One region of the Streptomyces sp. NPDC004539 genome, then DNA from elsewhere that is predicted to be linked to it. Evidence: riboswitches for the same ligand, from Rfam matches in the RefSeq annotation. Region 1 holds a riboswitch; each other region holds the start of a gene.
What was found. Region 1 has a riboswitch for cyclic di-AMP ahead of ABZX85_RS18350 (transglycosylase SLT domain-containing protein). Riboswitches for the same ligand answer to the same signal wherever they lie in the genome.

Region 1 (4,202 bases):
CCAGTACAGCGCCGACCCCATCCCCGGCCGCGTCCACGCCCCCTCGTACACGGGGATCTCCCCGGTCCTCAGCGCGTCCTTGTACTCGGCGGCGCCCCGCCCGAGGTCGAGCGTGCCGATCCCCTCGGCCGCCGCCGCCTCGGCCATCCGCAGATGCAGCACGAGCCCCGGCGAGAACTTCGCGAACTCCGTGTCGTACGACGGGAACCAGCAGGCCAGCACGGTCGACGAGCGCAGCCCGAAATGCGCGGCGACGGGGCGCTCACCGGCGTACAGGACCGAGAGCGTGCCGGCGCACTCCGGGGCGCGCGTCTGCGCGAGCAGCCCGACCAGGCGGGTGATCCACTCCTGCGCGAACCGGTCGCGGCGGCCGGTGCGGCGGTACTGCGCGGACTTCCAGGCCATGAGCGCGCGCAGCGCGGCCGGGTCCCGCTCGTCGAACACGAACCTCAACTCGCCCGCCTGGCGGCCCAGTTTGCGTTCCTTCGCCAGTGTCGTCCGCAGGAACTTCGGCGACTGGCCGTGCAGCACCGACTCGTAGGTCTCGTAGCCCTTCTCGACGTCGATGACATAGGCCGGGTACTCGGCGGCGGCGTGCGGGACGAACAGGGCCTGTTCCGCCTCCAGGTTGTCGAAGGCGAAGCTCGACAGGGCGCAGGCCCGCATCAACTCGGCGGTGTCCAGGCCGAGTCCGGGCGCCAGGATCGCGCCCTGGGCGTCCGAGACGCCGTGCGCGAGGGCCTGGCCCATACCGAGCGGACCGCGCTCGTGGGGGAGGAACCCGACGGGTTCACGCCCCTCGTACACCACCGCGACCCGCGCACGCGCCCGTACGCGCCCCACGGCCTCGACGAACTCCGGTTCCATGAACGGATTGCGCGGGGCCGGCGACACGGCGCGCAGCGCACGCCAGCGCTCCCGCTCCCCCTCGCCCAACTCCTGCGCGCGCAGCACACGAATGCGCCCACTGTTCAACCTGACCCCCCGATCAAGTCCCCCCTGGACACCTGGACCGTACCCCTCCAGACAGGGCCCGCGGTAGATAGCGGCTCATGTTGTTGCCAACCGGTGCAGTCTTCGCAGAAGCGTTGGGAATTCGATGGCAGTTCGATGACGAACGTCACCCCGGAGGGCCACCGGGCCGCCGGAAGGACGCCGCCGTCGCCCCGCGCGGGAGGGCGGTTTCGCGAACCGGCCCTCCTGCGCGTGCGCGCGCCAGGTGAACCGGTCTCTCCGCGCGGGTGCCCGTTCCCCTGCCGGGCGACCGGTTTCCGGCCCTCCCGCGCGGGGCGACGTGTGGCCGATTCGCGGGTGCTCCCGGAGGTCGTGGGCCTGTGGCGGGCGCGGGCCGGGGCGAGCCGGTCGGTCGGGCCTCCCGGGGCCGGTGCGGTCCGTATTCTCTGATCATGGCCGCACCCACCACCCCCGCTTCCGGCACGCGCGCGTACGCCCTCGTCGCCACCGACCTGGACGGCACGCTGCTCCGCGCCGACGACACCTTCTCCGACCGCTCGCTGAACGCCCTCCAGCGGGTCGTGGAGGCCGGCGCGCGGCACCTGGTGGTGACCGGCCGCCCGGCCCCCCGGGTGCGCCCCCTGCTGGAGATCCTGCGCGGCAGAGGGCTCGCGGTGTGCGGCCAGGGAGCGCAGGTGTACGACGCCGGCGCGGACCGCCTGCTGTGGTCCGTCACGCTCGACCGCGAACTCGCGGAGACCGCGCTCGGCAAGATCGAGGCGGAGGTCGGCCAGGTGTACGCCGCCGTCGACCAGGACGGCGTGGACGGGCTGACGCTGATCGAACCGGGCTACCTGATGCCGCACCCGACGCTCCCGGCGCTGCGCGTGGGCCGTCGCGAGGATCTCTGGTGCGAGCCGATCAGCAAGGTGCTCCTGCGCCACCCGGCGCTCACGGACGACGAACTGGCGGCCACCGCGCGCGCGGCGGTCGGTTCGCTCGCCACCGTCACGATGTCGGGGCCCGGCACGGTCGAGCTCCAGCCGAGCGGTGTCACGAAGGCGACGGGTCTCGCGCTGGCCGCCGAGCGCCTCGGGGTCGCCCCGGAGGACACGGTCGCCTTCGGGGACATGCCGAACGACATCCCGATGTTCGAGTGGTCGGCCTACGGGGTCGCGATGGCGAACGCGCACCCGGAGCTCAAGGCGGTGGCCGACGAGGTCACCGGTTCGAACGAGGAGGACGGTGTGGCGACCGTTCTTGAACGGATGTTTCCGTAACGCGAGCCCTTGGAGGGCCGGTACGGACGCCGAGGGAGCCCCGATCCGAAACCGGGGCTCCCACAGGGACGGTCAGTACGCGCCGAACACGTTGTCGATCGACCCGTACACCGCCGCCGCGTAGTTGCACGCGGCGGTGATGTTCGCGACCGGGTCGTACGGGTCGTACGCGGTCCCGGAGACGTGGTACGCCTGGAAGGTCGGGTCGATGACCTGGAGGAGGCCCTTGGAGGGCGTCCCGGCGGCGGCGTTGGAGTCCCAGTTGTTGATGGCCCAGGGATTGCCGGAGGACTCGCGGATGATGTTGCGGTAGATGCCGTCGTAGCTGCCCGGGATGCCCTTCTGGGCCATGATCGCGAGGGACTCGCGAATCCAGCCGTCCAGGGTGTTCGGGTACCCGGCGACCGTGGTCGACGAGGTGCCGCCGGCGGCGGACGCGCTGGTCGCGCCGACGATCGGGAGGGCGAGCAGGGCCGTGCCGGTGGCGGCGACGGCGAGGGCTCGGGCGAGACGCTTCTTGCGGATTGCAGGCATGGCGGTGTTCCTCTCCGGCGCCTGCGAGGTGAGCTGTCGGGTTCGGGCGGGGAGGTGCCCGGCCGGTCCACCGGGGAGGTGGCACGGCTTCACCCCTAGCCGTCCCGGAGCGTGTCCGGTGCGGCGTACTACCTGGGTCCCCCGCTCCTGCCGTACGCGAGTGGTTCGTCGATGGGGTGGTGAAGGGCGGCGGCAGGATTAGGCGTCCGCCCGACCCGGCGGAACGTATGCGAGAGCACATGTCCGGAACAAGTGCCGGATTCACATCTCGTCCCTATTGACCTCTGCCTGAGGCGTATGGGGTGCTTGATCCTTTGCGATCGCCAAGCGTCAACTGGCCAACGGGGGAACGGCGGAGGAGGGGTGCGGGGGAGGGTGGGTGAAGAAAGTGCCCGTGACTCAACTCACGAAATAGCAATAACGGCAAAATGGACACAAGGTATTTATGTCTGAATATGACGTGTCTTATTGGTCGATCGGATGCATAACGGGCGTGATCCGATAGCGCCCGTGCTGTAACCGTGGGGGCTATCGGTGATCGAAACGTGACCGGATACGCTGACTTGAGTGAGGGCAGCGACCTATCGACAAACCGTGTAATCGCCAACATTCGCCCGTGGGCAACAGCAGACAGGAGATCCCTCGTGACCGTCGTCGGGCCGTTCGGGCTGAGCGTGCGGGACCAGGCACTGGAAGCCGATGTCCAGGCCGGATTGGCGGCCGTCGAGGAGGGCCTGCTCGAAGCCACCAAGAGCGAGGTCCCCTTCATCACGGAGGCCGCGCAGCACCTCGTGCGCGCCGGGGGCAAACGATTCCGGCCACTGCTGGTGATGCTCTCCGCGCAGTTCGGCGACCCGTACGCGCCCGGTGTCGTGCCGTCGGCGGTCGGCGTCGAACTCACCCACCTCGCCACGCTGTACCACGACGACGTCATGGACGAGGCCGAGGTCCGGCGCGGGGTGGCCAGCCCCAACGCCCGCTGGGGAAACTCCGTCGCCGTCCTCACCGGTGACTTCCTCTTCGCGCGCGCGTCCCAGATCCTCGCCGACCTCGGGCCCGAGGTCGTCCGCATCCAGGCCGAGGCGTTCGAACGGCTCGTCACCGGCCAGATCCTGGAGACCGCGGGGCCCACCGACGGCCGCGACCCGGTCGACCACTACCTCGACGTCCTCGCCGGCAAGACCGGCTCCCTGGTCGCCGTCTCCTGCCGCTTCGGCGCGATGACCTCCGGCGCGGACGAGACCGTCGTCGACGTCCTCACGCAGTACGGCGAACGCCTCGGCGTCGCCTTCCAGCTCGCGGACGACGTCCTCGACATCGCCTCCGACTCCCACGAGTCCGGCAAGACCCCCGGCACGGACCTGCGCGAGGGCATCCCCACGCTCCCGGTCCTGCGCCTGCGCGAGCGCGCCGCCCGGCTCGGCCTCGCCGAGG
Region 2 (4,202 bases), on a different contig from region 1:
GGCGACGGTGTACTCCAGCCTGGAGCCGTGCGCGCGGCGGGCGTCGCGGCCGGCGCCCTGCGCTCGGCTGATCCTGGACGCCGGGGTGCGCAGGGTCGTCACGGCGTGGATCGAGCCGGACACGTTCGTCCAGGACGCGGACGGCAACGGGTTGTTGAGGGACGCCGGGGTGGAGGTGGTCCTGCTGGAGGAGTACGAGGGGAGGGCGAAGGCGCCGAACGCGCATCTGGTCTGAGCTGACCCACCCGGCCCACCCCGACCTGCGCCCCACCCACCCACAGGTGACGCTGCCCGTATGAGGTCAGCAAAACCCGTACTCGCCGCCGCCCTGCTCCTGGCCCTGGCCGCCTGCTCGGCGAACCCCTCCGACACCCGCCAGATGGCCCGAGCCCTCCCCCCGGACGCCTCCTTCACGCATCCGGGGGTCCTGGTGAACAAGACCCAGCTCGACGTCGCCCGGGAGAACGTGCACGCGGGCAAGCAGCCCTGGCTGCGCGCCTACCTGGACATGCGGGACAGCAAGTACGGCTCGTACAAGTACCGCCCGGAGCCCTACGAGAGCGTCGACTGCCCCGGCGGCGACCAGCCGAACCGCCCCGCGCACGGCTGTGTGCAGGAGCGGCAGGACGCGATCGCCGCGTACACCCAGGCCCTCCTGTTCAGCGTGACCGGCAAGCGGCAGCACGCGGTCAAGGCGCGGGAGATCATGGACGCCTGGTCGGCGAAGATCAGACGGCACACGGAGGACGACGCCGGCCTCCAGACCGCGTGGGCGGGCTCGACCTGGACCCGGGCCGCGGAGATCGTCCGGCACACCCCCGGCGCCGGCTGGCCGCAGGACAGGGTCGCCCGCTTCGAGGGCATGCTGAGGAACGCGTACCTGCCGGCCGTCACCCGGGAGGTCCCGGACTACAACGGCAACTGGGACCTCGCGATGACGGACGCGGCGATCGGCATCGGCGTCTTCACGAACGACCACCGCGTCTTCGACCGCGCGCTGACCCGCTTCCGCGCCCGCGTCCCCGCCTACTTCTACCTGGAGAAGGACGGCAGAATCCCGATCGCCCCGGCCCGCGCGGGCCTCGACGACCCGGCGAAACTCACCAAGTACTGGTTCGGGCAGACGACGTTCAAGGACGGCGTCTCCCAGGAGACGTGCCGCAACTTCAAGCACGCCGGCTACTCGTTGGCCGCCGCCTCGCACATCGCGGAGACCGCCTGGCACCAGGGCGTCGACCTGTACGGCGAGGTCAAGGACCGGCTGAAGGCGGCGGCCGAACTGCACGCCCGCTACCAGGAGGGCGAGAAGGCTCCGGCGTGGCTGTGCGGCGGGAAGGTCGACCGGAACATGGGGCCCGACCTGGAGGTCCTGGTCAACCACCTGGAGGGCCGGCTCGGCGAGTCCGTCCCGGCGGCCCACCGGCTCGTCGCCCGGCACCGGCCCGCCGGCACGGACGACCTGTTCGTGGCCTGGGAGACCCTGACGCACGCGGGCAACCCGGGGGTCTAGCCGAACCGGTTTGGAGATCCGCCCGGCGTCTGCCTATAGTTATCTCAACGGCGCGGGGTGGAGCAGCTCGGTAGCTCGCTGGGCTCATAACCCAGAGGTCGCAGGTTCAAATCCTGTCCCCGCTACTGAAAAAGGACCGGAATCCTGGAAACAGGGTTCCGGTCCTTTGTTTGTCCTGGATGACCCGATGATCGTCACTCTGTGTATCGCGGTGTTCTCCCCAGCCACCCAACTCGCCCGTTTTTCCCCACCGTTGACCCGAAAATTCCAGGCCAGAAATGTTTGTCGATCAAGAGGAACGGCTTGGAAACGGGCCCCCGGGTCGATTAACGTTCGATAACGCAGCACGGTTGTCGCAGCCGTCACAAGAGACGGCTCCGTGCGCACGCGCCGAATCCCGCGAGGGAACCGGGGAACCACCACCTTGGGGTGAATCACGCGGACGCCCCCGCTCACGAGCGGGCGGTTTACGCGCGTAGGAGACCTTCCCGCTCCGAACCCGTCAGCTAACCCGGTAGGCGGCGGAAGGAAAGGAGTGCGCCCGCGTGGCGAACCCGACTGCCCCAGAAGCCCCCGCCCAGCCGACCTTCGGGTTCGGCAGCTACCGCGCCGAGGATGAGGGCCCCTGGGAGGAGTGGAACCCCACCGCGGACTCCGTCCCGGCCAAGGGCAAGCACCGGGTCGCCAAGCAGCGCACCGGTGGCGGCGGCTTCGCCCGCAGCTCCACCGTCCTCGGCGTCGGCGTCATAGCCGCCGTCAGCGCGGGCGGCATGGCCAGCGCCAACACGGGCAACGCGCCCGTCTCCATCAACGTCGCCGACATCCCCGGCGTCGGCTCCCTCGTCTCGAACGACAGCGACCAGGCGCCGGAACCCGCGCCGATCAGCAACATCGTCGCCGAGGCCGGCCAGGAGTCCTCCGACGCGGCCGAGGCGCTGCGCAGCCGGATCATCGCGCAGGCCGAGTCCCAGCAGACACAGGCCGACCAGCAGGCGAAGGTCGCCGCCCAGCGGGCCGAGGCCCAGGCCGCGGCGCAGGCGGCGAAGGCCGCGCAGGCCAACGTCGAAGAGGCCAAGGAGCAGGCCGACGAGGCCGCGAAGGAGAAGGCGGAGCAGGCGCGGCTCGCCGAGCTCGCCAAGCAGTACACGCTGCCGACCTCGTCGTACACCATCACCTCGACGTTCGGTCAGGCCGGGGCGCTGTGGTCGTCCGGGTACCACACCGGGCTCGACTTCGCGGCGCCCACGGGCACGCTCATCAAGGCCGTCCACAGCGGGACCATCACGGAGGCCGGGTACGCCGGGTCCTACGGCTACCGCACCATCCTCACCCTGGATGACGGCACCGAGGTCTGGTACGCCCACCAGTCGTCCATCAGCGTCAGTGTCGGCCAGAAGGTCGGTACGGGTGACATCATCGGGCGCGTCGGGGCGACGGGGAACGTGACCGGGGCGCACCTGCACCTGGAGATCCACCCCAACGGCTCGGCGAGCGGCATCGACCCGGCGGCGTGGCTGCGCGGCAACGGGCTCAACCCCTGACCCGATCTTTGCGACACCGGCGGAATTCGCGGGTCCGGAGCCGACGTTGACGTAGAGCATGACTACTCTGCGCCCGCTCGGCTCCTCCGACCTCGAAGTCTTCCCTCTCTCCCTCGGCGGCAACGTCTTCGGCTGGACCGCCGACGAGGCGACATCGTTCGCCGTTCTCGACGCGTACGCCGCGGCCGGCGGGAACTTCGTCGACACCGCCGACTCCTACTCCGCCTGGATCGAGGGGAACAGCGGCGGCGAGTCCGAGACGATCATCGGCAAGTGGGTGGCGTCCCGGGGCAACCGGGACGACGTCGTCATCGCGACGAAGGTCAGCCAGCACCCCGAGTTCAAGGGCCTGTCCGCCGACAACATCAAGGCGGCGGCGGAGGCTTCCCTCAAGCGCCTCGGCACCGACCACATCGACCTCTACTACACGCACTTCGACCAGCCCGACACCCCGGTCGAGGAGATCGTCGGCGCGCTCGACGAGCTGGTGAAGGCGGGCAAGGTCCGGCACATCGCCGCCTCCAACATCTCCGCCGCGCGCCTGCGCGAGTCGCTGGAGTTCTCCGACCGCGAGGGCCTCGCCCGGTACGTCGCGATCCAGCCGCACTACAACCTGGTCTCCCGCGACACGTACGAGGGTGAGCTCCAGGCCGTCGTCTCCCAGGCGGGTCTCGCCGCCGTCCCGTACTTCGCCCTCGCGTCCGGCTTCCTCACGGGCAAGTACCGGCCGGGTACGGCCGTGGCGGGCGCCCGCGCCGCCGCCGGTGCCGGGAAGCACCTCGACACCGATCGGGGCGTGAAGGTGCTGGCCGCGCTCGACGAGGTCGCCGCCGCGCACGACGCCGAGGTCGCGACGGTCGCGCTGGCGTGGCTCGCGGCGCAGCCGACGGTGGCCGCGCCGATCGCTTCCGCCCGGGTCGTCGAGCAGCTTCCCGCGCTGCTGGCGCTGGGGGACCTGACGCTGACGGAGGCGGAGGTGCGCCGGCTCACGGAGGCTTCGGCGTAGCCCTGGGCCATGAGCAGGGGGCAGGTTTCCGGCGGTGGGGTGTGACGGCCCCGCCGCCGGTTCTTTCTTTCCTCGGCTTCCTCGGCTTCCTCGGCTTCCTCGGCTTCCTCAGGCCCGGTAGCCGCCGTACGGCGGGTAGGCGTAG
Region 3 (4,202 bases), on a different contig from region 1:
GACCGTGAAGCGCACCCCGAGACCGCGCAGGAAGTCGCCCTCGTCCCGGCCGGGTTCCTGCTCGCCGTCCCAGACGAAGGTGTGCACCAGCCGGAACGACTCCGCGCCCGCCGAGAACGCGAACCGCAGCGTGAACGGCAGCCAGCCCCGCCGGCCGTGCCGATGCCGCCCCTCGACCCGTACGACGGCCCGCACCGGCCCGTCCTGCTCCACCTCCACCTTCTCCACCCGCCCGGCGAACGCCTCCACATCGGCCCCGTCCCGCACACTCCCCTGCCGCAGCGCGACGAGCCGCCCGTCCCGCGCGACCTCGACCCCGCCCCGCCGCAGACTCCGTACGACCGTGTCGGCGCCCTTCTCCGCGAAGCGGGCCGTCAGGACGCCGGTCGAGACCTCGACGCCGCCCTTCGCCCGCCGGACCGTCACCCGGTGCCCGGGGGCGGCCGGGTTGCCGGCGGCGAGGAGGTAGCGGTCGGACCGGGGGGCGTCGGGGGCGATCGCGTGGGCCGTCCACTTGACCGAGCCGTCGGGCCAGTAGGCGGTGGGCCAGGACTGGACGGGGACGTCGGTGCCGTCGGCGGCCGTCAGCTTGAGGGGCTGTCCGGTTCTGTGCGTTCCGCGTGCCCAGGGGACGCCCCAGGTGGTGCCGGCGTGGGCGTCGGGGGTGCCCTCCAGCCAGTGGAGTTCGGTGGCGCTGTCGCCAGCCGCCGCGGCGGGGCGGGACAGGGCCCAGGAGAACGAGGTGGCGGCAGCCGCGACGGCGGCGCCCTTGATGACGGTACGTCGGCCGACGCCGGACACTGGACCTCCTGGAAAGCGCTTTCACGGGGACGGTGATCACTGTGTCCCCGGGTCTCCCCAGCTGTCGACGGATGCCACACGACCGCAACAGAACGATCATGATCGCGCAAGAACCCACAGCCGGCGCCCGACCAGGAACGCCCCGGAACGCTCCCGAACGCCCCGAAGGCCGGACCCGGGGATCGGGGGTCCGGCCTTCGGAGGCGTGTCAGGAAGTGCTCGGTGGCGTCAGACGGAGACTCCGTGCGAGCGGAGGTAGGCGAGCGGGTCGACGTCCGAGCCGTAGTCCGGCGTCGTGCGTATCTCGAAGTGCAGGTGCGGTCCGGTCACGTTGCCCGTGGAGCCGGAGTAGCCGATCTGCTGGCCCGCGCTGACGCTCTGGCCGGCCGAGACGTTGAGCGCCGACAGGTGCGCGTACTGCGCGTAGTAGCCGTCCGCGAGCTTGATGACGACCTGGTTGCCGTACGCGTTGGCCCAGCCCGCCGAGACGACCGTGCCCGCGCCGACGGACCGCAGGGTCGTGCCGCTCGGGACGACGAAGTCGACGCCCGTGTGGTAGCCGCTGGACCACATGCTGCCCGAGACCCGGTAGCCGGTGCCGACGACCGCGCCCCGGACGGGGAGGGTGAAGCCGGAGGAGGACGAGGCGCTCTCGGTGGTGGCCTTCGAGGAGGACGAACTCTTCGAGGAGGCCGAGGAGTCGGAGGATTCCTGCGCCTTCTGCGACGACCGCTGCGAGGACTGCGTGCCCGAGGACGACGAGCCGGACGACGAAGCCGAAGACGAACCGGCCGAGCTGGAGGAGGACGAACCGCTCTCCGCCCGCGCCGCCTTCGCGCCCAGCGACAGCCGCAGACCGGGGTGGATCAGCGACGGGTCGGAGCCGACGGCGTCCCGGTTGTCCTCGTAGAGCCGCTGCCAGCCCCCGGTGACGTTCTGCTCCTCGGCGATCTTCGAGAGGTAGTCGCCGGAGCGGACGGTGTAGGTGGTCGTCTTGCGGCTCGTGGACGCCGACGTGCGGGTCACCGGGGCGGCCTGGACGGCCTGTTCGGGGACGGACGTGGCGGCGGCGGCCGTGGCGGCCGACGTACCGGCGGAGGATGCCGTCTGGGCGTGCGCCCCGGTGGCCCCGATGAGCGGGAGCGCGAGCGCCGCGCCACCTGTTCCGGCGACGGCGAGCGACCGCGAGAAACGGGGCGGCTTCGGGCGGCGGTGCTTACCCCTGGCGGGCATGGAATTCCTCTCCTGCGCCTGCGAGGTGAGCTGTCGGGTGCGAGCAGGAGATGCCCGGCCGCACGGATGCGGCTTTACCCCTAGCCTCTTCCGGAAGACCGGAACAGGCGGTGATTCCTGTGGGTCCCCCGCTCCTGCCGTTTCACTGGTGGGTGGGTGCGGCTCCGGGCGGTGGCAGGATTCGGCGTCCGTCCGGATTGCTGGTGAACGTAGGCGACGCGGACACACGATCACAAGCAGAAGTTGCCTGTGAATTGCGTGCCTGTCGATTCGCCATGGGTTTTTCCGGTGACCGTACGTACGCGAACGACCCGCCCGTATGCCCGATCCCCCTTGAAAACCGCCCCTATTACGTGAACATGACGCGCGACGCAGGGTCAGGAATATGACCCTGCTCACACGACCGATTCACAGCTTTCCTTATTCCAGAGCGAGTTGGAATGAAGCCTGCGAATTCGGACAGAAACCTCAGATGCGACGCAGCCGGAATACCGCCGCATCCAGGTCACCCCGGAGCCCGGTCCGCAGCCCGTGGTGCAGCAGCACCGCACCTCGATGGATTTCACCCGTTTCACGGCATTCGTACGACGCCGTCGCGTCAAGTCCCCGCAGCCGTACCGCCGGTACGGGCTCCCCGTAGTGCTGGGACTGGAGCCAGGCGAGCACGACCGTCTCGTCCCCCCGGACGTACTGCACGGCGCTGAGGCCGCCCTCCGGGGCGCGCAGCCGGTAGAGGTCGCCGTGCTGGACGACGGGCCGGATCTCCTTGTAGAGCTCCACCCACTCGCGCGCCTCGGCGAGCTCCGCGTCGGTCCACTCGGAGAGGTCGCCGCCGACCCCGAGGACCCCGGCGAAGGAGCTGACGAACCGGAACTTCAGCGAGCTGACCCGGTGGTTGAGCTGGACGTTGGGGCTGTCGGTGACCCAGGCGGCCATCACGCGCGCGGGGTGGATCTGGCTGAAGCCGTGCTGGATGGCGAGCCGGTCCAGCGGGTCGGTGTTGTCGGAGGTCCACACCTGGTCGGTACGGCCGAGGATGCCGAGGTCGATCCGGCCGCCGCCGCCCGAGCAGGACTCGAAGGCGACACCGGGGTGCTTGGCGCGCAGCCGGTCCAGGAGCGCGTACAGCGCGCGCACGTGGTCGACCCACAGGCGCTGCGGGTAGGGGTCGCCGGGCCAGCCGGCGTCGGTGAAGCAGCGGTTGAAGTCCCACTTCACGTAGTCGATGGGGGCGCTGGACAGGAGGGTGTCGAGCCGCTCCCACAGGTACTCCTGGACGTCCTCGCGCGCGAGGTTGAGCATCAGCTGGTTGCGGAACTCGGTGCGCGTGCGGCCCTCCTGGAACTGCACCCAGTCGGGGTGGGCGCGGTAGAGGTCGCTGTCCGGGTTGACCATCTCGGGCTCGACCCAGATGCCGAACTGCATGCCGAGGCCGTGCACCCGGTCCGCGAGGGGCTTGAGGCCCTCCGGGAAGCGGTCGGGGTTGGGCGTCCAGTCGCCGAGGCCCGCGCGGTCGCTGGTGCGCGCCCCGAACCAGCCGTCGTCGACGACGAACAGCTCGACGCCGATGTCCGCCGCCCGGCGCGCGAGGACGAGCTGCTGCTCCTCGGAGATGTCGAAGGTGGTCGCCTCCCAGGAGTTGAACAGCACCGGGCGGTCCTGCTCGGCGTCCGGGATGACGTGCTCGCGCTGGTAGGCGTGCCAGGTGCGGCTGGCGCCGCCGAAGCCGCCGTCCGTCCACAGGGCGGCGAAGACGGGGGTCGTGAAGGAGTCGCCGTCGCCGAGGAGCAGGAGGCCGGAGTCGTCGTGTCCGGCGCCGCCGGTGATCTGCACGCGCGCGTCGGGGAGCTGGGCGACGGCGATCCGCCAGGAGCCGGACCAGCCGAGGGCGGCGGTGAAGACCTCGCCGCGCTCCTCGGTGGCGTCGGTGTCGAGGGCGACCCAGGGCAGGTGGGGGTGGCCGGTGTGGCCCCGGCGGCTGCCGATGATCTTCTCGCCGTAGGTGAGCTGTGCCCGCGTGAGGCGGGACTCGGCGGCCCAGCGGCCGTGCAGCTGGGACAGGCGCCAGCCCTCGCGGTGCGGGAGGGTCCAGGTCGCGGAGTCGGCGCGCAGCAGCTCCAGCGGCTCGGCCCCGTCGTTCCCGAGGACCGCCCAGCGCTCGACGACGT
Region 4 (4,202 bases), on a different contig from region 1:
CCGGACGGGCGGGGCGGGCCCGCGAGGTGGCCTCCGAACTGCACACCCGGCTGACGGTCGCGGGCCTGGACGCGGTACGTCCGGACGCCGCGGTCGTCTCCGTGCGCGCGCCGTCCCCCGAGGCGGCCGTCCGCTGGGCCGCGGACTGCCGGGACGGGGGACTCGCCGTGGGGTGCTTCCGACCCCCTTCCGTGCCCGACGGAGTCTCACGGCTGCGGCTGACCGCCCGCGCGGACCTCTCCGGGGCGGAGCTGGACCGCGCGGTGCGGGTGATCGACGCGACACGACCATGAGTCGGCGGGCACGGCCGTGCGAGGGGTGATCAGAGTGCGGAGGTGAACTCCGCCCAGCTCCCCGGGGTGAAGAGCAGCGCGGGTCCGGTGGGGGACTTGGAGTCGCGTACCGCGAGGAGACCCGTGTGCGGGGCCGTCTCCACGCAGTTGTTCGCTCCGGTGCTGTGGCTGCTGCGCAGCCAGTGAGCCTCATGCAGTGCGGTTGCGGAAGGTACGTTCCGAGGCAGTGCTGTCATGGGGGTGCCTCCTTACGCGCCGTCACCTATCCCGGCGATGAAATCCAACGAGTCCTCGGGTGAAAGGGCGTGGATCTGAAGGTTGGTGAAAGCCTCCGAGTAGGCCCGGAGGTCTTCTTTCCCCTCAAGGTGATGACTACTCGTCAAATGGTCGAGAACGACCACATCCAGATCAGAGACGCTCGAAAACGAGAAGATGACGAAAGGCCCGGTGACGCCGATATGCGCCCCCGCGGTGAACGGCAGTACCTGGAGCCGCACCTGGGGAAGTCGCGCGTCCTCCAGGAGCCGTTCCAACTGCGCCGCCATCACCTCGGGACCACCCACCTGCCGGCGCAGCACCGCCTCGTCCAGGACGGCGTTCAGCAGCAGCGGCGGGTCCCCGCGCAGCACGTCCTGGCGGGCCAGCCGCACCTCCACCAGCGTGTCCAGCTGTCCCGCGTCCGCGCCCTCCAGCGCCGAGCGGGTCACCGCGCGGGCGTACTCCGGGGTCTGGAGCAGCCCCGGGACCACGGTCGTCTCCAGCGTGCGCATCGCGCTCGCCTGCGACTCCAGGCTGATGAAGTCCCGGTAGGCGGGCGGCAGGACACCCCGGTAGGCGTGCCACCAGTGGTCCCGGCCCACCCCCTCGTCGGCGCCGGCGAGCACGAGCATCAGCTCGCGCAGCCGTTCGTCGGCCACTCCGTAGGCGTCCAGCAGCAGCGCCACATCGGCCGGTTTCGCACTGCTGGTGCCCGTCTCGATCCGGCTCACCTTCGACTGGTGCCAGCCCACCAGGCGGGCCGCCTCACCGCTCGTCAGCCGGGCCCGATTGCGTAACGCGCGCAGTTCCGCGCCCAGTTTGCGGCGGCGTACCGCGGGGCCGTGTTGCATGCCCTCCTCCTCACTCCCCATTACTTCTCGCACGCCGCCCAAATCCGATCTGCCGTAGCAGAGTTCACCGCTTCGGGCGACAGATATATGCACATCCTGGTGGATCGCCGCACAGGACGGCCGCGGAAATGGCAGTCTGACGGTGAAGCACCAGTTCCGGGACCGTACTCGAACCATCCGCCTCGTGTCGGACGCCGGTCCCGTGAGAAAGGGACGACGTCGCCATGGCAGACCACCTGGAAGCATCCGTCACCCTGCCGAGCGACCCCGTGTCGGTCGCCGCGGCCCGCACCTTCACCGCGGGCACGCTCGCGGAGTGGGGCCTGCCGCCCGGCGCGGACCTCGCCGAGACCATCCGCCTCATCGTCTCCGAACTCGCCACCAACGCCGTCCAGCACACCCTGGGGCAGTCGCCGACCTTCACCCTCGACCTCGTCCTCGACCGTGACGAGCAGGTCCGCGTCGGCGTCACCGACAGCCATCCGCGGTTCCCCAAACGCCTCCCGGCCGCTGTCCAGCAGGACAACGGCCGGGGGATGGTGATCATCCGCTCGCTCGCGGCGGAGTGCGGGGGGCGGCTCGGCGTGCGGCCCACCCTGGAGGGCGGCAAGACGGTCTTCATCGAGCTGCCCTGGACGGCCGTGCCTCAGCCGTCGGCACCGGGCACTACTTGACCCGGCCGTACCAGACGCTCTTGGTCCAGATCTTCTGGAGCCGCACCACGTCACCCGTCTTCGGCGAGTGCCACACCTTGCCCGCCCCCGCGTATATCCCGACGTGGTAGACGTTCGAGCCCGAGTGGAAGAAGACCAGGTCTCCCTTCTGCCGCGACGACGCGGAGATGTGCTTGGTCTTGTTGTACTGCTGGGTGGTGGTGCGCGGCAGGGACTTGCCCGCCTTCTTGAACGCGTACTGCGTGAGCCCCGAGCAGTCGAACCGGTGCGGACCGGTGGCGCCGTACTTGTACGGTGCGCCCTTCTTCGACGCCGCGACCTGAAGTGCCTTCGTCGCGGGGGTGGCCGCCTCGGCGCCGGAGGCGACGCCCGGTACGACCACGGAGCCGCCGACGGCGGCCAGTGCGAACGCCGAGACCGTACCGGCTCGGACCATCATCGACGGGACACGATTGAGCGCAGTCATGCGCAACCCTTCGTCAACCGCCTGTGAAGGATGACCTGTCGGATTCGGGCTGGCGAAGTTGGCCCGGCCGTGTCACCACGGCTTCACCCCAAGGGCTGCCCGGCACGGTCATGGTGTGACCGCCCCGGCGACCCGTACTGCTGGGTCCTCCACTCCTGCCGATGCACTCCTGTCGACTCGGTCATCCGGACGGCGGCAGGACTCGGCGTCCGCCCGGACCGCCCCGCCTCTGTGGCGGGGGCTTGTCGTCAGACAGGGATCTTGACGGACTCGTGACCGAAATACCCAACGAATTCGAGGATTTGTGGCCTTACTCACGACTGGGCCATTCGGGTGAACAGTTCAGAGAACGGTCACGTGTCCGTCACCCGACGACGCCCCGATCAGGGCGGGAATGCCCCGGTCCACACCCCGAATCCGCAGGTTGCGCAAGTGCGGAGGGCTGCCCGGGGGAAACCTCGTTACGCCGAACGGGGGTCGGTTCCACGCCACCCGCGCCGCCCCGGGGGACGGCTGAAGACGGTGCGTCATCACGCACCCCGCGACAGCCCCGTACGTCGTCCGGAGGGAGCACGGGCGGAGGCACGCGCGCGTGGAGCGAGGGGGCGTCACGCGTGCGTGCTTCTGTGCTTCCCGGGGTGCCGACCGTGCGTCATGTACCGGGCGTCAGTTCCCCGCCGGGGGCAGGGTCACCCGGGCCGTGCGCCGGTCGCCGTCCAGGACGCGCAGGGCCCGCGCGAGGGTCGGGGCGTGCACCTCGTGCTCCCCCCGCTGGTGCATCAGCGTCAGCGCGTCACGCAGCGCCGTCGCCCGGGCCACCAGCGCCTGCGCGGCTCTGAGGCCCCGGTAGGTGTCGCCGTCGCGGCTGGGGTTGATCCGGCCCAGCAGATCGACGGCCGCCAGGTACTGGTCGACCAGCTCGGCCTCGGCGCGCGTCAGCGCCGGGAGCGGCGGGAGTTCCGGCAGCATCCGCCGTCACCCGCCGGTCGTCCGGCGGCTCGGTACGACGCGGTCGACGACGCCGTACTCCACCGCCGCCCGCGCGTCCAGCACCTTGTCCCGCTCGACGTCCTCGGTCACCTGCTCCGGGGTGCGGCCCGTGTGGCGGACGAGCATCTCCTCCAGGAGCGCGCGGGTACGGGTCAGCTCCTCGGCCACGATGGCGAGGTCACTGGCCTGCCCCCGGAACTCGCCCGACGGCTCCGGCGGGCCGACGACCACCCGGGCGCCCGGCAGCGCGAGCCGCTTGCCCGGGGTGCCGGCCGCCAGCAGCACCGCCGCCGACCAGCCCGCCTGGCCCAGGCAGACCGTCTCCACATCACAACTGACGTACCGCATCGTGTCGTAGATCGCCGACATCGCCGTGAACGAGCCGCCCGGGGAGTTGATGTACAGCGAGATGTCCCGCTCCGGGGCCTGGTGCTCCAGGTGCATGAACTGCGCCATCACGTCGTTCGCGGAGATGTCGTCCACCGGGGCACCCAGAAACACGATCCGCTCCTCCAGCAGCTTCGCGTACGGGTCCAGCGTGCGGTGGCCGTGGCCCGTGCGTTCGTGGAACTCGGGCAGGACATGGCGAGCGGTCGCCGGGTTCATGGGAGCCCCTTCCGTCGGCGTCTGTAAAAAATGTACAGGACGTACGTTGCGTTGGGATGGGAAC

Region 2: linked by a shared signal. The riboswitch ahead of ABZX85_RS41950 (M23 family metallopeptidase) and the one ahead of ABZX85_RS18350 (transglycosylase SLT domain-containing protein) in region 1 are both predicted to bind cyclic di-AMP.
Region 3: linked by a shared signal. The riboswitch ahead of ABZX85_RS08000 (LysM peptidoglycan-binding domain-containing M23 family metallopeptidase) and the one ahead of ABZX85_RS18350 (transglycosylase SLT domain-containing protein) in region 1 are both predicted to bind cyclic di-AMP.
Region 4: linked by a shared signal. The riboswitch ahead of ABZX85_RS16795 (C40 family peptidase) and the one ahead of ABZX85_RS18350 (transglycosylase SLT domain-containing protein) in region 1 are both predicted to bind cyclic di-AMP.

Annotation. Positions count from the first base shown of each region.
Region 1 covers NZ_JBEXLS010000008.1:61,167-65,368, forward strand. The annotation lists gene ABZX85_RS18340 (GNAT family N-acetyltransferase) at 1-975, opposite strand, end outside; gene ABZX85_RS18345 (HAD family hydrolase) at 1,407-2,234, shown strand; gene ABZX85_RS18350 (transglycosylase SLT domain-containing protein) at 2,307-2,768, opposite strand; cyclic di-AMP (ydaO/yuaA leader) riboswitch at 2,774-2,949, opposite strand; gene ABZX85_RS18355 (polyprenyl synthetase family protein) at 3,413-4,202, shown strand, end outside.
Region 2 covers NZ_JBEXLS010000030.1:106,218-110,419, forward strand. The annotation lists gene ABZX85_RS41935 (dihydrofolate reductase family protein) at 1-235, shown strand, start outside; gene ABZX85_RS41940 (alginate lyase family protein) at 380-1,510, shown strand; tRNA gene ABZX85_RS41945 (tRNA-Met) at 1,562-1,635, shown strand; cyclic di-AMP (ydaO/yuaA leader) riboswitch at 1,889-2,048, shown strand; gene ABZX85_RS41950 (M23 family metallopeptidase) at 2,056-3,051, shown strand; gene ABZX85_RS41955 (aldo/keto reductase) at 3,110-4,057, shown strand; gene ABZX85_RS41960 (PrsW family intramembrane metalloprotease) at 4,166-4,202, opposite strand, start outside.
Region 3 covers NZ_JBEXLS010000003.1:323,865-328,066, reverse strand. The annotation lists gene ABZX85_RS08005 (Tat pathway signal sequence domain protein) at 1-801, opposite strand, end outside; gene ABZX85_RS08000 (LysM peptidoglycan-binding domain-containing M23 family metallopeptidase) at 1,030-2,034, opposite strand; cyclic di-AMP (ydaO/yuaA leader) riboswitch at 2,037-2,231, opposite strand; gene ABZX85_RS07995 (alpha-galactosidase) at 2,503-4,202, opposite strand, start outside.
Region 4 covers NZ_JBEXLS010000007.1:94,147-98,348, forward strand. The annotation lists gene ABZX85_RS16775 (8-amino-7-oxononanoate synthase) at 1-293, shown strand, start outside; gene ABZX85_RS16780 (DUF397 domain-containing protein) at 323-529, opposite strand; gene ABZX85_RS16785 (helix-turn-helix transcriptional regulator) at 542-1,402, opposite strand; gene ABZX85_RS16790 (ATP-binding protein) at 1,627-2,076, shown strand; gene ABZX85_RS16795 (C40 family peptidase) at 2,069-2,542, opposite strand; cyclic di-AMP (ydaO/yuaA leader) riboswitch at 2,546-2,735, opposite strand; gene ABZX85_RS16800 (hypothetical protein) at 3,209-3,511, opposite strand; gene ABZX85_RS16805 (ATP-dependent Clp protease proteolytic subunit) at 3,518-4,138, opposite strand.